2 regions of the Peribacillus sp. NPDC096540 genome follow, and region 1 is predicted to be linked to the other one. Evidence: riboswitches for the same ligand, from Rfam matches in the RefSeq annotation. Region 1 holds a riboswitch; the other holds the start of a gene.
The links. A riboswitch is a leader RNA that binds a small molecule or an ion and turns the genes downstream of it on or off. The one in region 1 is predicted to bind glycine.
Positions count from the first base shown of each region.

Region 2: another riboswitch for glycine. It lies ahead of glyA (serine hydroxymethyltransferase); the one in region 1 lies ahead of glyA (serine hydroxymethyltransferase).

Region 1 is NZ_JBNNTG010000061.1:5,160-12,490, reverse strand. Features, by position in the region: partial or broken gene ACQKMR_RS26900 (amino acid permease) at 1-1,001, shown strand, start outside; glycine riboswitch at 1,264-1,367, shown strand; gene glyA (serine hydroxymethyltransferase) at 1,537-2,787, shown strand; gene ACQKMR_RS26890 (L-serine ammonia-lyase, iron-sulfur-dependent, subunit alpha) at 2,838-3,188, shown strand; gene gcvT (glycine cleavage system aminomethyltransferase GcvT) at 3,202-4,311, shown strand; gene gcvH (glycine cleavage system protein GcvH) at 4,465-4,860, shown strand; gene gcvPA (aminomethyl-transferring glycine dehydrogenase subunit GcvPA) at 4,862-6,214, shown strand; gene gcvPB (aminomethyl-transferring glycine dehydrogenase subunit GcvPB) at 6,207-7,331, shown strand, end outside.
Region 2 is NZ_JBNNTG010000056.1:6,974-14,304, forward strand. Features, by position in the region: gene ACQKMR_RS26410 (hypothetical protein) at 301-579, opposite strand; gene ACQKMR_RS26415 (fumarylacetoacetate hydrolase family protein) at 832-1,629, opposite strand; gene ACQKMR_RS26420 (hypothetical protein) at 2,221-2,751, shown strand; gene ACQKMR_RS26425 (methyltransferase family protein) at 3,220-3,738, opposite strand; partial or broken gene glyA (serine hydroxymethyltransferase) at 4,193-4,512, opposite strand; glycine riboswitch at 4,608-4,701, opposite strand; glycine riboswitch at 4,702-4,801, opposite strand; gene speB (agmatinase) at 4,968-5,969, opposite strand; gene ACQKMR_RS26440 (aldehyde dehydrogenase family protein) at 6,399-7,331, opposite strand, start outside.

The sequences.
Region 1 (7,331 bases):
TTATTTGCGCTTGTCATTTTGCTATTTATGAATCTTGCAACCGTAAAACTTTTTGGCGAAATGGAATTCTGGTTCGCATTAATTAAAGTCGTCGCTATTTTAGCACTCATTGTTATCGGTATTTTCATGATTATTAAAGGCTTTTCCACAGATTCAGGCGCAGCCAGTTTCACGAATCTATGGAGTCACGAAGGTATGTTCCCAAATGGAATAAATGGCTTTATCCTCTCATTCCAGATGGTAGTGTTTGCGTTTGTTGGTATTGAACTTGTAGGACTTACAGCAGGTGAAACAGAAAATCCAGAAAAAGTTATCCCAAAAGCAATCAATAATATTCCTATTCGGATTATAATTTTCTACATTGGTGCACTTATTGTCATTATGAGTGTTTATCCGTGGAACGCAATCATCCCATCGGAAAGCCCATTCGTCCAAGTATTCGTGGCTGTTGGTATCGCTGCGGCTGCTGGCATCGTCAATTTTGTCGTCCTAACATCGGCTGCTTCGGCATGTAACAGCGCAATCTTCAGTACAAGCCGGATGGTATACTCACTGCCAAAGATAAAAATGCACCTGTGCCATTTGCAAAACTTAATGCCCGTAAAGTACCTTCCAATGCATTGGCCTTTTCAACTGTCGTCATTCTAATTTCCGTTGTTTTGAACTATTTAATGCCAGAGGGAGTATTTACGTTAATTACAAGTATTTCTACAGTATGTTTCATCTTTATTTGGGGAGTTACTGTCATCAGTCATTTAAAATACCGCAAAACAAGGCCAGATCTAGCGAAAATGAACAAATTTAAATTACCACTTTATCCAATTTCTAATTACTTGATCCTTACTTTCCTAGCGTTCGTACTTGTTGTGCTTGCACTTTCGGAAGATACTCGTGTTGCCTTGTTCGTAACTCCTGTTTGGTTTATTATGCTGATTACGATTTATAGGATGCGGAAAACGGAGGTAGATCAGTCGAATCAGAGGAAGGCAGCGGGAAATTAAGTGGCAATCTGCCCGCTTCAATAAGCAACCATTAAGATATCTGAATGATCATATTTTGATGAGAAAAAAGATTATTTTAGAATAGTGTTGTTAGCGCTTTCAAAAATGCTTGACATAATTAGCCACAACAACTATTCTAAATTTACCAAATTGAATAAGCGGATGACAGTTGTGGGAGAGTGCAATGCGACACAAGCCACCGAAGGAGCAAGTTCCAAAAAGACCCTTGGAACAAATCTCTCAGGTAGATGGAACCACAACTGGACGCACCTCTGGAGAGCGCGTATAAACATGTACGCCACCAAAGGGGAAAGGTTCTATTAAAAATGGAGCTAAACTCTCAGGTAAAAGGACAGAGAAGGGTAGAGAACGCTACGTTACCCTTTTCTGTCCTTTTTTGCGTGCAAAAAAGGTAGTAAATCATACTGTTTTTAACAGTCTTCATAGAAAAGTAACTGTAGCGGGAAAGAGATTTTAGTGTCTCGAACCACATTAAAAATCAGAATAATTAAAAAATGTCTAGGAGGAAAATAAAATGAGTTTAAAACAAAATGATTTAACCATTTTTGAAGCGATTGAGAAGGAAGGACAACGTCAACATCAAACCCTGGAATTAATTGCATCAGAAAACTTCGTTAGCCCAGATGTATTAGAGGCAATGGGAAGCGTGATGACAAATAAATATGCAGAAGGTTATCCAGGAAAGCGCTATTATGGTGGATGTGAATTTGTCGATGTGGCAGAACAAGCAGCTATTGAGCGCTTAACAAAGCTTTTTGGTGCCAAATATGCAAATGTTCAGCCTCACTCAGGTGCACAAGCCAATTTCGCAGTTTTTTTCGCACTGCTTCAGCCTGGTGATAAAGTGATGGGAATGAACCTTTCACATGGCGGCCACTTAACACATGGAAGTCCAGTCAGCGTTTCAGGAAAATGGTTTGAAGTTGTGTCCTACGGAGTTAAAGAAGATACTCAATTAATTGATTATGATGAGTTGGAAGCTATGGCAAAGAAAGAAAAACCTAAATTGATTATTGCAGGGACAAGTGCCTATCCAAGAACGATTAATTTTGCACGATTTAAAGAAATTGCCGATCAAGTTGGTGCAAAACTTATGGTGGATATGGCTCATATAGCAGGGCTGGTAGCAACTGGTCTTCACCCATCTCCAATCCCATATGCAGATGTTGTGACAAGTACTACTCATAAAACATTGAGAGGACCGCGCGGGGGTATCGTTTTAACAAACGATGAAGAAATTATCAAAGCGATTAATAAATCCGTGTTCCCAGGAATTCAAGGCGGCCCACTCATGCACATCATTGCAGCAAAAGCGGTTGCTTTCAACGAGGCTTTTCAACCAAGCTTTAAGGATTATACGAAACAAGTCATTGAAAATGCTGCAACACTTGGAGAAACATTAAAAAATGAAGGTGCAGCCCTTGTTTCTGGTGGAACAGATAATCATATTGTCCTTTTAGATTTGCGCCCGTGGAATTTAACAGGGAAAGAAGCAGAGAAATTATTAGAAGAAGCGGGCATTACCGTTAATAAAAATACGATTCCATATGATCCAGAAAAGCCATTTGTTACGAGCGGTATCCGAATGGGAACAGCAGCTTTAACGACCCGAGGCATGAAGAAAGAAGAAATGGTGAAAATTGGTGAAGTGATTGCAACTGTTCTAAAGAGTAAAGGAAATAAAGACGTTCTTGAGAAAGCAAAAGAAACAACCAAAGGGATTTGTGATGTTTATCCGTTATTTCAACAGCCAATTACTGTGTAAGCAAAGGGGTAGCTCAATGGAAGTATTCCTTTACTGAAACCTCAACGGCCATGGCAGCTGGGACAATCGTTGAGTTAAAAGGCGGATCGCCAAAGCAAGCCGTGAATGCGACAGCCATTGCGATGAAGTCACTTTTAGGATTGGTTTATGATCCAGTCGCAGGACTTGTTGAAGTTCCTTGCATCATGCGGAATGCGATTGGAGCCTCGATTGCATTTTCAGCGGCCGACATGTCTCTAGCAGGGATTGAAAGCCGCATTCCTTGTGATGAGATAATTGAAGCCATGTATAAGTTAGGAAATGATATGCCAAGAAACCTTCGAGAAACGTCATTTGGAGGCTTGGCTATGAAAGAAACCGGTAAACGGATGAAAGAACATCTATTTTGCAAAAAATTATAATTGGGGGTAGATCATGGGTACTGAAACAGCATTAAAGCAAACACCGCTTTTTGAAGTATATAAAAAGTACGGGGCAAAAGTTATTGATTTTGGTGGCTGGGCTCTGCCAGTTCAATTTACCAGCATTTTAGAAGAGCATGAAGCTGTTCGAACAGAAGCAGGACTTTTTGATGTTTCTCATATGGGAGAAGTACTTGTGGAAGGTAAAGATGCCGAGAGTTATATTAACTACCTTGTTACAAATGATGTAACAAAGCTTAGCATCAATCAAGCACAGTATACCGCAATGTGCTATCCAGACGGCGGAACGGTCGATGATTTATTAGTTTATAAATTAGGGAATGAAAAATATTTACTCGTTATTAATGCCGCAAACATTGAGAAAGATTACGAATGGATGAAGCAGCATGTAAAAGGAGAGATGGCGCTCCAAAATATTTCGGAAGACATCGCTCAGCTTGCGATCCAAGGTCCAAAGGCAGAAAGCATTTTGCAAAAGTTAACGGAAATAGATTTATCAGAAATTGGCTCTTTTAAATTCGCCCAACATGTCAGCATCTCCGGGATTACCGACATACTTGTATCCCGTACAGGTTACACAGGAGAAAATGGATATGAACTTTATTTAGCAGCAGACAAAGCGGTAGTACTCTGGGAAAAGCTCTTAGAAGCAGGAACCACGAATGGATTACAACCATGTGGACTTGGTGCACGGGACACGCTTCGGCTTGAAGCACGTCTTGCACTCTATGGCCAAGAACTAAGTAACGATATCAGCCCGCTTGAAGCAGGCATCGGCTTTGTCGTAAAGACGAACAAAGAAAGTGACTTTATCGGAAAATCTGCTCTTACAGCACAAAAAGAAGCTGGATTAAAACGAAAATTAGTAGGGATTGAAGTAACAGGCCGGGGGATTCCGCGTCATGGTTATAAGGTAATTTCTAAAGGTGGAGAGGAAATAGGTATTGTTACATCCGGAACACAATCACCATCTTTGAAGAAAAGCTTAGGGCTTGCCTTGATATCAGCCAACCAAGCTGAAGTGGGGGCGCCGATAAAAGTGGAAATCCGTAATAAACTGATTGAAGCTGTTATTGTTAATGCACCATTCTACAAAAGATAAGTGGAAATATTTTAATAGAGTTATCGTGTAGTTTTCTTAAGTTGATTTCCGGTACCTTGCATGCAGCCCGAAATCGACAACCTGCTATGAGTAAATTATCTGAAATATATTCAGAATTATGTGAATAGTAAAAAACGAAAAGGGGAAAATACAATGACAAAAGTAATATCAAATTTACGATATAGCAAAGAACATGAGTGGGTGCAACAATTAGAAGGAAATCGTGTACGTATTGGAATCTCTGATTATGCACAAAAGGCATTAGGTGATATCGTCTTTGTTGAAAATCCAGCGATTGATGATGAAGTAACTGTCAATGAATCGATGGGAACGATCGAGTCAGTTAAAGCAGTTTCCGAACTTTACTCACCTGTTTCAGGTACGGTAGTTACTGTAAACGAAGAGTTAGAAGGCGCTCCAGAGACGATTAACGAGCATCCATTTGAAGCAGGGTGGTTAGTCGAAGTAGAAATGTCCAATCCAGAAGAGTTAGATTCACTTCTAAACGAAGATGAATATCAAGCATTTACTAATGAAGGAGAGGAATAATATGACAGCCACTTATAGATACCTCCCTGATACGAAACAGGACCAAGAGGAAATGCTCAAATTTTTAAATATTTCTTCTATAGATGAGTTATTTGAAGATATTCCAGCTGGAATTAGCCTGCAGGATGAGCTAAACATTCCAGAGGCGGTTCCTGAACCGCTTCTTTTGAAAAAAATGAATCGGCTTGCTACAAAAAACAAAAATGCTAATCATTACCCAACTTTCCTAGGTGCGGGTACATATGATCACTATATTCCAAGTGTGGTAAATCATATGATTTCACGTTCCGAATTTTACACAGCTTATACACCCTACCAACCGGAGATCAGTCAAGGTGAATTACAAGCGATTTTTGAATTTCAAACGATGGTTTGTGAGTTGACAGGAATGGATGTGGCTAACTCTTCCATGTACGATGGTTTTACATCGCTTGCAGAAGCTGCATCACTTGCCGTTGCATCTACAAGACGTTCAAAAGTACTTGTATCCAAAGCGGTACATCCTGAATCCCGTGCTATTTTACATACAGTAGCTGGAGGTCCGGGATACACAGCTGAGGAAGTAAATCTTGCTGATGAGGTTACAGATTTAGGGAAGCTGCAAGAACAAATTGATAAGGACACTGCTGCCGTAATTGTGCAATATCCAAATTTCTTCGGTTCCATAGAGGATTTAAAAGCAATTAAGAAAATTGCGGAAGAAAAAGGTGCCCTTTTAATCGTAAGCGCCAATCCTCTTGCACTAGCACTCTTACAAGCTCCTGGGAAACTTGGGGCAGATATTGTGATCGGTGATATGCAGCCATTAGGAATCCCGATGTCCTTTGGCGGTCCACACTGCGGCTATTTTGCGGTAAGTAAGAAACTCATGCGCAAAATCCCAGGACGTATTGTAGGGCAAACAGCAGATGAAAAAGGACAACGTGGATTTGTGTTAACACTGCAAGCGCGTGAACAGCATATTCGCCGTGATAAAGCCTCATCCAATATTTGTTCCAACCAGGCATTAAATGCTCTTGCCTCCTCTATTTGTATGACATCACTTGGAAAGCAAGGGATTCGTCAAATGGCACAGCTAAACATTGAGAAAGCTGATTACATGGCGAAAACATTAGAACAGAAGGGCTATACCATAATCAATGAAGCACCATTCTTCAATGAGTTTGTTGTCGGGCTTCCTCGTCCGGTAAAGGAAGTCAATGCAAAACTTCTTAAGGCGGGTATTATCGGTGGATTTGATTTAGAAAGTGATTACGACTTTGGAAATCAAATGCTGCTAGCTGTGACTGAGCAGCGAACAAAAGAAGAAATTGACCAATTTGTTGATGCTTTGGAGGCGATTGTAAATGGTTGAATATAATGAGTTAATTTTTGAAATAAGTCGTCCAGGACGTGTAGGTTCAAGTATTCCGGATAGTGACGTTGACTATGTTGATATAAATGACAAATTTCCAAAGCATTTAATTCGTGACGAACCGGCGGAGCTCCCAGAAGTATCAGAGTTGCAGCTTGTCCGCCATTACACAGCGCTTTCTAATAAAAACCATGGGATCGATAATGGATTCTATCCACTGGGTTCTTGTACGATGAAGTACAATCCGAAAATAAATGAAGATGTGGCACGTTTGGAAGGCTTTAGCCGCATTCATCCATATCAGCCCGTTGAAACAGTACAGGGTGCATTAGAAGTTTTATATGAATTACAAGAAGAGCTAGCTGTCATTACAGGAATGGATGCTGTAACTTTACAGCCATCTGCTGGGGCTCAAGGGGAATGGACAGGTTTAATGATGGTTAAGGCGTATCATGCTCAAAAAGGTGAAACCAGAACGAAAGTACTTGTTCCAGACTCCGCGCACGGTACAAATCCTGCAAGTGCAAGTGTTGCTGGTTTTCAAACAATCACGATCCCATCCGATAAAAGTGGATTAGTTGACCTAGAAGAATTAAAGAAACATGTGGGGCCTGATACAGCTGCACTAATGTTGACAAATCCGAATACCCTTGGACTTTTTGAAAAAGAAATTGTGGAAATCGCTCAGGTTGTTCATGAAGCAGGGGGCCTATTATATTATGACGGAGCGAATGCCAATGCCATTTTAGGTAAAACAACACCAGGTCAAATGGGCTTTGACATCGTGCACTTAAATCTTCACAAAACATTTACGACGCCTCATGGAGGTGGCGGTCCAGGGGCAGGTCCTGTCGGTGTGAAAGAGAAACTTATTCCTTACTTGCCAGTGCCGCGCATAGAAAAAGACGGTGATAAATATGTGCTGAACTCTAATTATTCGCACTCTATCGGAAGGGTAAAAGGGTATTATGGAAACTTCGGAATTCTCTTGCGGGCGTATACTTATATTCGCACGATGGGGCCAGAAGGGCTGCGCCAAGTATCTGAAAGTGCCGTCCTTCATGCTAATTACCTTCGTAAAAGATTAGAGCCATATTTTGAAGCGCCATATTTACAA
Region 2 (7,331 bases), on a different contig from region 1:
AACGAAAACAAGAAGAAAAAAATAACTAGGCAAGCTCCTTTTCACTTCTAATACTTATTCTATGGTTTTAAATTTAATACTTTGTTTTCAATAATCACAGCAACAATATATAAAAAGATTTGTTCAACTGAACTGCCCCTTTAGTTCAAAAAGAAGGAAGAATCCCCTTACTTCATATCCAGCAAATTTTGTAAACAAAAAGAGCGTTAACCCTTTTGGTTAACGCTCTAAAATCGATTTAAAATACATTAATAGCTAATACATGAACCTATACGACTATGCCAAGTGTAAATTTCAATATCAATCTTCATTCTCTTCTTCTTCATATAAATCGTGTTCACCAATATAAATAGGGCCGTTTGCATGATTAATTCTGATTGGCCATTCATACAGAACGGATAAACGGCTGGATACATCTCTCCCAAATTTACTCGAATCGGTTTCAAAATCTTGAAACTCTTTTAATAGTTCTTTATAAGACGCACTGTCAAATTGTACATTCATTTCCTGCAACCTCATGAAAGCCATATGTCTAATTTCAAGCTCTGCTGCCTTTTCCATTTCTTCTTCAGTTGCCACTCAGAATTCATTAAGGAATGATTCAATACTCAACTTTATTTAGCCATTGACCATCAGGTTTATCATTTATCTCAAATTAATTGACACCAAGCTCTTTTAATACTGCCGTTTCTCTAGCAGCACCACATGCGAATGCAAGTACAAAGAAACTCTTCTTTCTTTTTATTACGATGCCCCCTGTAACATTTTAAAAAGTCGGCTCATCTATTTATGAATATTTTCATTTGTGGTTATTAAGAATGCTGGCAAATCCTACTGAACCTCATTACATAACCGACCGATATCCTCGACTTCAACAACGACCTCATCCCCCGACTTGATCGGGCAGCTGCCAGATGGTGAACCCGTGGCCAAAATGTCACCTGGCTCAAGTGTCATTACCTGCGAAAGCCAGCTGATTAGATACGGAATGCTTAGAGACATTTCATTGGTATTCCCGTCTTGTACAACGCGGCCGTTTAAAGTGGTCACAATCCGCAAATTTGTAGGATCTACCCCGGTAACGATGCACGGCCCCAAAGGTCCGAACGTATCAAATCCTTTGCCCCGCGTAAACTGTGGATCTTTTTTTGTAAGATCTCTTGCTGTGACGTCATTAAATATCGTACAACCAAACACATAATCAAGCGCATCTTCTTCTTTAATGTTTTTTCCGCGCTTTCCAATTACCAAGGCTACTTCCCCTTCAAGTTCTACTTGGTTGGATAGATCGTTTGGAGGAAGGATAATTTTCTCCTTGTCTGGAATAAGCGCAGATAATGGCTTTAAAAATAGAAATGGTTCTACAAGGTTTGCCTCTCCCCCTGTTTCCTTCGCATGACCTGCATATGTCCAGCCGAAATTAACCACTTTCGAGGGTTTTACAGGTTCCAAAATTTTCACGTCACTATATTTCAGCTCTACCCCGTCATACTTTATTTCCTTGTTGACAAGTTCAGCAAAACTGCTAGACAGTTGTAATATCATCTCATCCTCAACAATACCGTAATGTATCTTGCCCTGTTGATTCTGATAGCGAACTATTTTTTGTGTTTTTTGTAGCACATGCATTATGAATAAACTCCTTTGATGTAAGGTATACTGACCTCAGATAATATAAAACTCGGGTCTCCACATAATCGCAAACGAAGACATCCAACTCCATTATAACCGAAAAGCTCAATGAAATAGAAGTTTAGCTTCCACATACAATTAACTCCCCTTTAGCATTCCCGAAGAGCATTAAGGAAAATCAAAATCAAGGATTCATTTCGGTTTATCATTTTTATAAACGATTAAACTTTATTTAAACCGATATATGTTTTTTATAAACGGTACGACTCTATTTTAAAACTACACTAAATGAATTTAATATCACTGTGGAGCGATTAGTGTCTTTGTCTGGAAAAGGTATGTTTTCACTTTCAGTTAGTTTGCGACTAGCCTTTATTTATAACATTTTGAGAATATTTAGAGTATCAAAATATATTTCAGGCGGGAGCACTACAGACTTATCATAACGGAAAAACACCTTTCTGTCATTCTGTACGTGTCGCTTCGGCATTAAATGGACCGATAACCACGATCTGTACGGCTAACGCCTACATTTTGTAGGTTCTTGTTCCCTTTACGGTTTCACCGCCATACCGAACGAGCCGAAAAGTGAACTTGTTTTTTATTTCTTTATCTGTAGTTTATTTAACTCTACGGTTTGTAATGTTGATTCTACTTTCTTTAGAATTTGCTCTTATCTCTCCTGATGGAAAAGAGTTTATTATGGGAACACTGATCCCTTATTTCTTCTTTTTAACTATTTATTGGATAGCTTCATTCTTATATTTCAGAAATACAAAAATTCCACTAATTATAAGTCTTGTCATATTTATTGTCCTTGTCATTTCTATTTTACCTAGACTTTACATTGCCCAAGAGTATCATATAATAGAAGATCGAAATTTAAAGGATGACTACGCAGTAAGCTATCATACTTACAAAATCATTGGAGAAAAATACAGAGGAAATTCAGTTCAAGTATATAAAAAAGTCTTCCCTTTTACTTATAAACCTCAATCCGAATATAAAGACAGGACAGATCAAGCTGGCGATATTATGATGGAATTATATCGTAAAAATTACAAAATAAAAGATGGGAATACTTTGACTATTGGAGATTTCGAAATCCCATTAAAATAAAAAAGACACCATATTTAATATGGTTCCAGACTGTCGACAAAGTCGACAGCTGTTTTTTTGTATAAAGTTTAGCAACAATATATTGTTTCCTTCTTTCAAATTCACAACTAAATGTGCTAATTAAAAGATGCAAAAACCCAATAGGAAGAGCTTCTTTTTCCACCTTGATAAAGGAATAAATAGAAAGGGCATGTTTTGAAAAAAGATTAATCAAAACATGCCCTTATACTATTTAATTGGATTATTCTTTTATAAAAAAGATTGATCATTTTTGTGTTCCTTAATCAACTAACGCACCTGTTAACTTAAGTACATTCTTTCAAAATTTTGTTTTTATAATAAAGGCTATGTTTAAGAATAATGTTGATTATTTTAAAGTTTTAAAGGAAGTCCGTTATGTGCTTCCTTAATGAATATTTTAAAAGATGGGGGATCACCACTTGAATATCAAATTTGTACCGTACCTATCTAAAAATAACGTCTCACTCTATTCATATATTTTATATACTCTTCCCCAAATTTCTTGATACACCATCTTTCTTCTGAAAGAATAATCCAGTGCGCTGATATTTGGAAAACTATTAATAACCCAAGCAATATCCATGAATGTGTAAGCAATACACAACCCAAGAAGTAAATGAAATATGCAATGTACATAGGATTGCGGGATATTCGATATAACCCGTTTACATTTATCCCATTCATTTTAGGTTTAGCATAATTTACTATAGATACCGCATATAAAACAATTCCTGAAATATAGATTATTAGGCCGATATAAAACCAAACTGAGTCTGTTCTAATTTTGAGTAGTAATAAAAATAATAGAATAAGGGCGGTCGTAATTTGATAAATCCAGAAAGCCACTTTTTCTTTTCCCAATAATGGAGCAAAGAAACCTGCACGTTTAGGCCCCTCTTTACTTATTGCACTCAATAGGCCATACCTTATAAGTATAATTGGTATAACTGTCAAAAATGCATCCATTCTATCCCACCTTTTAGGTCTTTAATTTACAATTGAAGTTTATTGCTACTTATTTATATTACGAATACCCCAAAATATGTAAACTTACATTTATTCCATAATTTAAGAAATCCTCTAGTGTTTGAAACATATTCATCCTCCTCACTTAAATACTTCACAGAGCGATTATTTGTCTCATCTAAATACTCCTTCCAGAAAAAAATATTAAGTAATAAGTTCTACAAATAATAAATAATCCCTTGTTGAACTCCCTGCCCAATAAGTTGTTTAACGTAATCCAAAGCGTGGTTCATCGCCAAGAGATACTCCTAATTTCCAGACACTACTGAAAAACCGGTATCTACTAGGGGAGTAATGCCAGACATATAGTATTCTTTAATACTAAAAAAAGGTGGACATGTTGGTATTGATATAGGGAATAAGTAATCATGGGAGGCACAAACTAGTACTGGCATCCCATTTGTGATAGAACAAAATACTTCCAAGTCGAGTATGCACCTGAGTGAGGCTGAACCTTTGCATATTTGGCACCAAACAGCTTTGTTAAGTGCTCAATAGCTGCTTGTTCTGCCACATCATCAAATTCACATCCGCCATAATAACGTATTCCTGGATAACCCTCTGCATATTTATTCGTCATCACACTTCCCATGGCCTCTAATACATCTTGGCTGACGAAGTTTTCTGATGCGATCAACTCTAGTGTTTGATGTTGCCGTTGCCTTTCGTTTTCAATTGCTTAAAAATGGTTTGATCATTTTTCTGCAAACTCATTCTTATTTCCTCCTTTTTTTAGATAGCTGCTGCCACTTCATATCATGTTCCCTGTTTTTGCACGCAAAAAAGGACAGAAAAGGGTAATGGCAACATTCCCTTCTCTGTCCTTTTACCTGAGAGTTTAACTCTATGCTAAAAAGAGTCTTCCCCTTTGGTGGCGTTTTATAAACGCTCTCTCCAGAGTTGCGTCCCATTGTGGTTCTTTACCTGAGAGATTTGTTCCAAGGTTTTTTTGGAACTTGCTCCTTCAGTGGCTGTCTACATTGCACTCTCCCACAATCGTCATCAGCTATATATTTTTTTGAAACACTCTAAATATTCGCGATTGTACATTATTTACATAAGTATTTTTTATGGTATCGCCTCTTTATTTATACATATTCAGGAAACTAAGAAAAGATAAAACGGAGGAAAATCACTTTATATCAGCAAACGCTTTCAAATTTAACAGACTAATGCTTCTTTATGTAGTTCTGCTCTTGATAATCGCTGATTGCAGCCTGGTTTTTCTCTTTTTCTTTTAAAACATAACTAAGTAAGTCTAATGAGAGGCGCGCTGCCACTTGTCCAGTTATTCCCGTATGATCGTAAGGAGTAGCTACTTCTACCATATCAAAACCGATTACTTCTCCTCTTTTTGCAATTCCATGGAGTAATTCGTTGACTTCATCATAAAGCAGGCCTCCAGGAGAAGGTGTGCCTGTCGCAGGGGCGATCGATGGGTCGAGGCCATCAATGTCCATGGTAATATAATATTTTTCACCTTCTGGAATAAGTTCCAGAACCTGTTCAAATCCCATCTTTCTCATTTGGCGGGGAGACAAGATGACACTTCCGTATTCTCTGGCAGCATCGACATCTTCTTTTTTACTGCTGCTGATTCCACGAATGCCCAATTGGAAAATCTTTTGAACATGATTCATTTCAGATAAGCGGCGGATGCAACTTCCATGTCCAACCCGCATTCCTGAACGGTGATCTGCCCAGTCTAAATGTGCATCAATCTGGATCACATGAAATGGCCCGAGTTCACCCAAGCCCTTTCCTACTGGAATTGTAATGGAATGATCTCCACCTAAAACAACTGGCATTGCACCTTTTGAAACGATTTTTCGAATGGCTATTTCCGTATTATCATGGGATTGCATCATATCCCCATGGACTATGTCTACATCACCGCAATCAACGACTTTCCATTTCGGGCCAAGATAAATGATATCATTTTCAATATCATAGGCACCATCTAACCCGAAACTATATAATGTAGAGCCCTCCCGAATTCCTCTTGGACCCATTCTTGCGCCTGACTTCCATTGTGTTCCCATATCATTTGGAACTCCAATGACAGCTACATCTGCATCTAGCTGGTCTAGATCAGGACATACGGGATATTTCCCGAACGTACAGATTCCGGTAAAAGGTAAATTAAGATGTTGTTTTTCATTATTCGACATGAACTTTGCCTCCCACTTGTATTACGTCCTCGTTAATATATAGGCAAGCTTCCTGCCAACCTATAAAACTAGGCAAAACGGAATTGTGTAGTCAATAATGACTACCAGGAACCAACATATTTTCTGATTACTCGATTCTCCCTAGTAAACGCCACGGAGAAAGAGCGCGTGGAATATAATACATATACTGTAAAATATTATTATTTTCTTGTTAGGTCTTAAATTAGGTCTTAAAAAACAAATCTTGATGAACTAGCACTAGTAAAATAAACAATTAGGCTGACAGCTTTCTTTCTTTTCCAGCCCATTTACAGAAATAACATTTTAAAATTTTGGTGGATTCAAAAAAATGCTTCCTCTATTATTAGAACTTCTTCGATGTAAGCATTACTCACTCTCTTTTACTCATTTATCTCTACTTCTCAATTTTTAATGATCAAACCACTTGGTTGGTTCCACTTCTAAGTTAATGTTGATTTGTTTTACCTCACTAAACTCATCTAAACCAAAAGTTCCTAATCCACGGCCAATTCCGCTCTGTTTGTAGCCTCCCCACGGGGCTTCATTGTAGGCTAGATTGTAGGCATTAATCCATGTAATTCCGGCCCTTATTTTCTTAATCACTCTTAAAGCCTTTGCACCGTCTTGGGAAAATACACCTGCTGCGAGGCCATATGGGGAATCATTAGCAAGCTGGATGGCTTCCGCTTCATCTTTAAACTTTTGTACAGTCAGTACTGGCCCAAATATTTCTTCCTGAACAATTCTCATGTCCGGTTTGGTATCAACAAATATTGTCGGCTCAACAAAATAGCCCTTTTCAAGCCCATTGCTTGTGATACGCTTGCCGCCGCAGGCTAATGTCGCCCCTTCTTCTATGCCATGTTGAATATATTGGAGTACCTCATTCATATGTGCTTCACTGACAAGGGCACCCATTTCTGTAGAAGGTTGATCACCAGGACCGACTTGGATCTTTTTCGCTTTCTCTATCAGTCTATCGATAAACTTGTCGTGAATGCTCTCTTCAAGCAGCAAACGCGATCCTGCATTACAAACTTGACCTGCATTTACAAAAATCCCATATAAAGCATAATCCACTGCTGTCTCAAAGTCTGCGTCGGCGAAAATGATGTTAGGTGACTTGCCGCCTAGTTCGAGGGCAATGTTCTTAATATTTCCAGCAGCTGTTTTCATGATGCTTCTGCCCGTTGAGGTGCTGCCAGTGAATGAAACCATATCGACTTTATCGCTTTCCGCTATTTCATTTCCTACGGTTCCCCCACCGCCCATCACGAGATTGGCAACGCCATCTGGAATGCCAACTTCTTTGATAATCTCGAACAATTTGGTAGTGGTAAC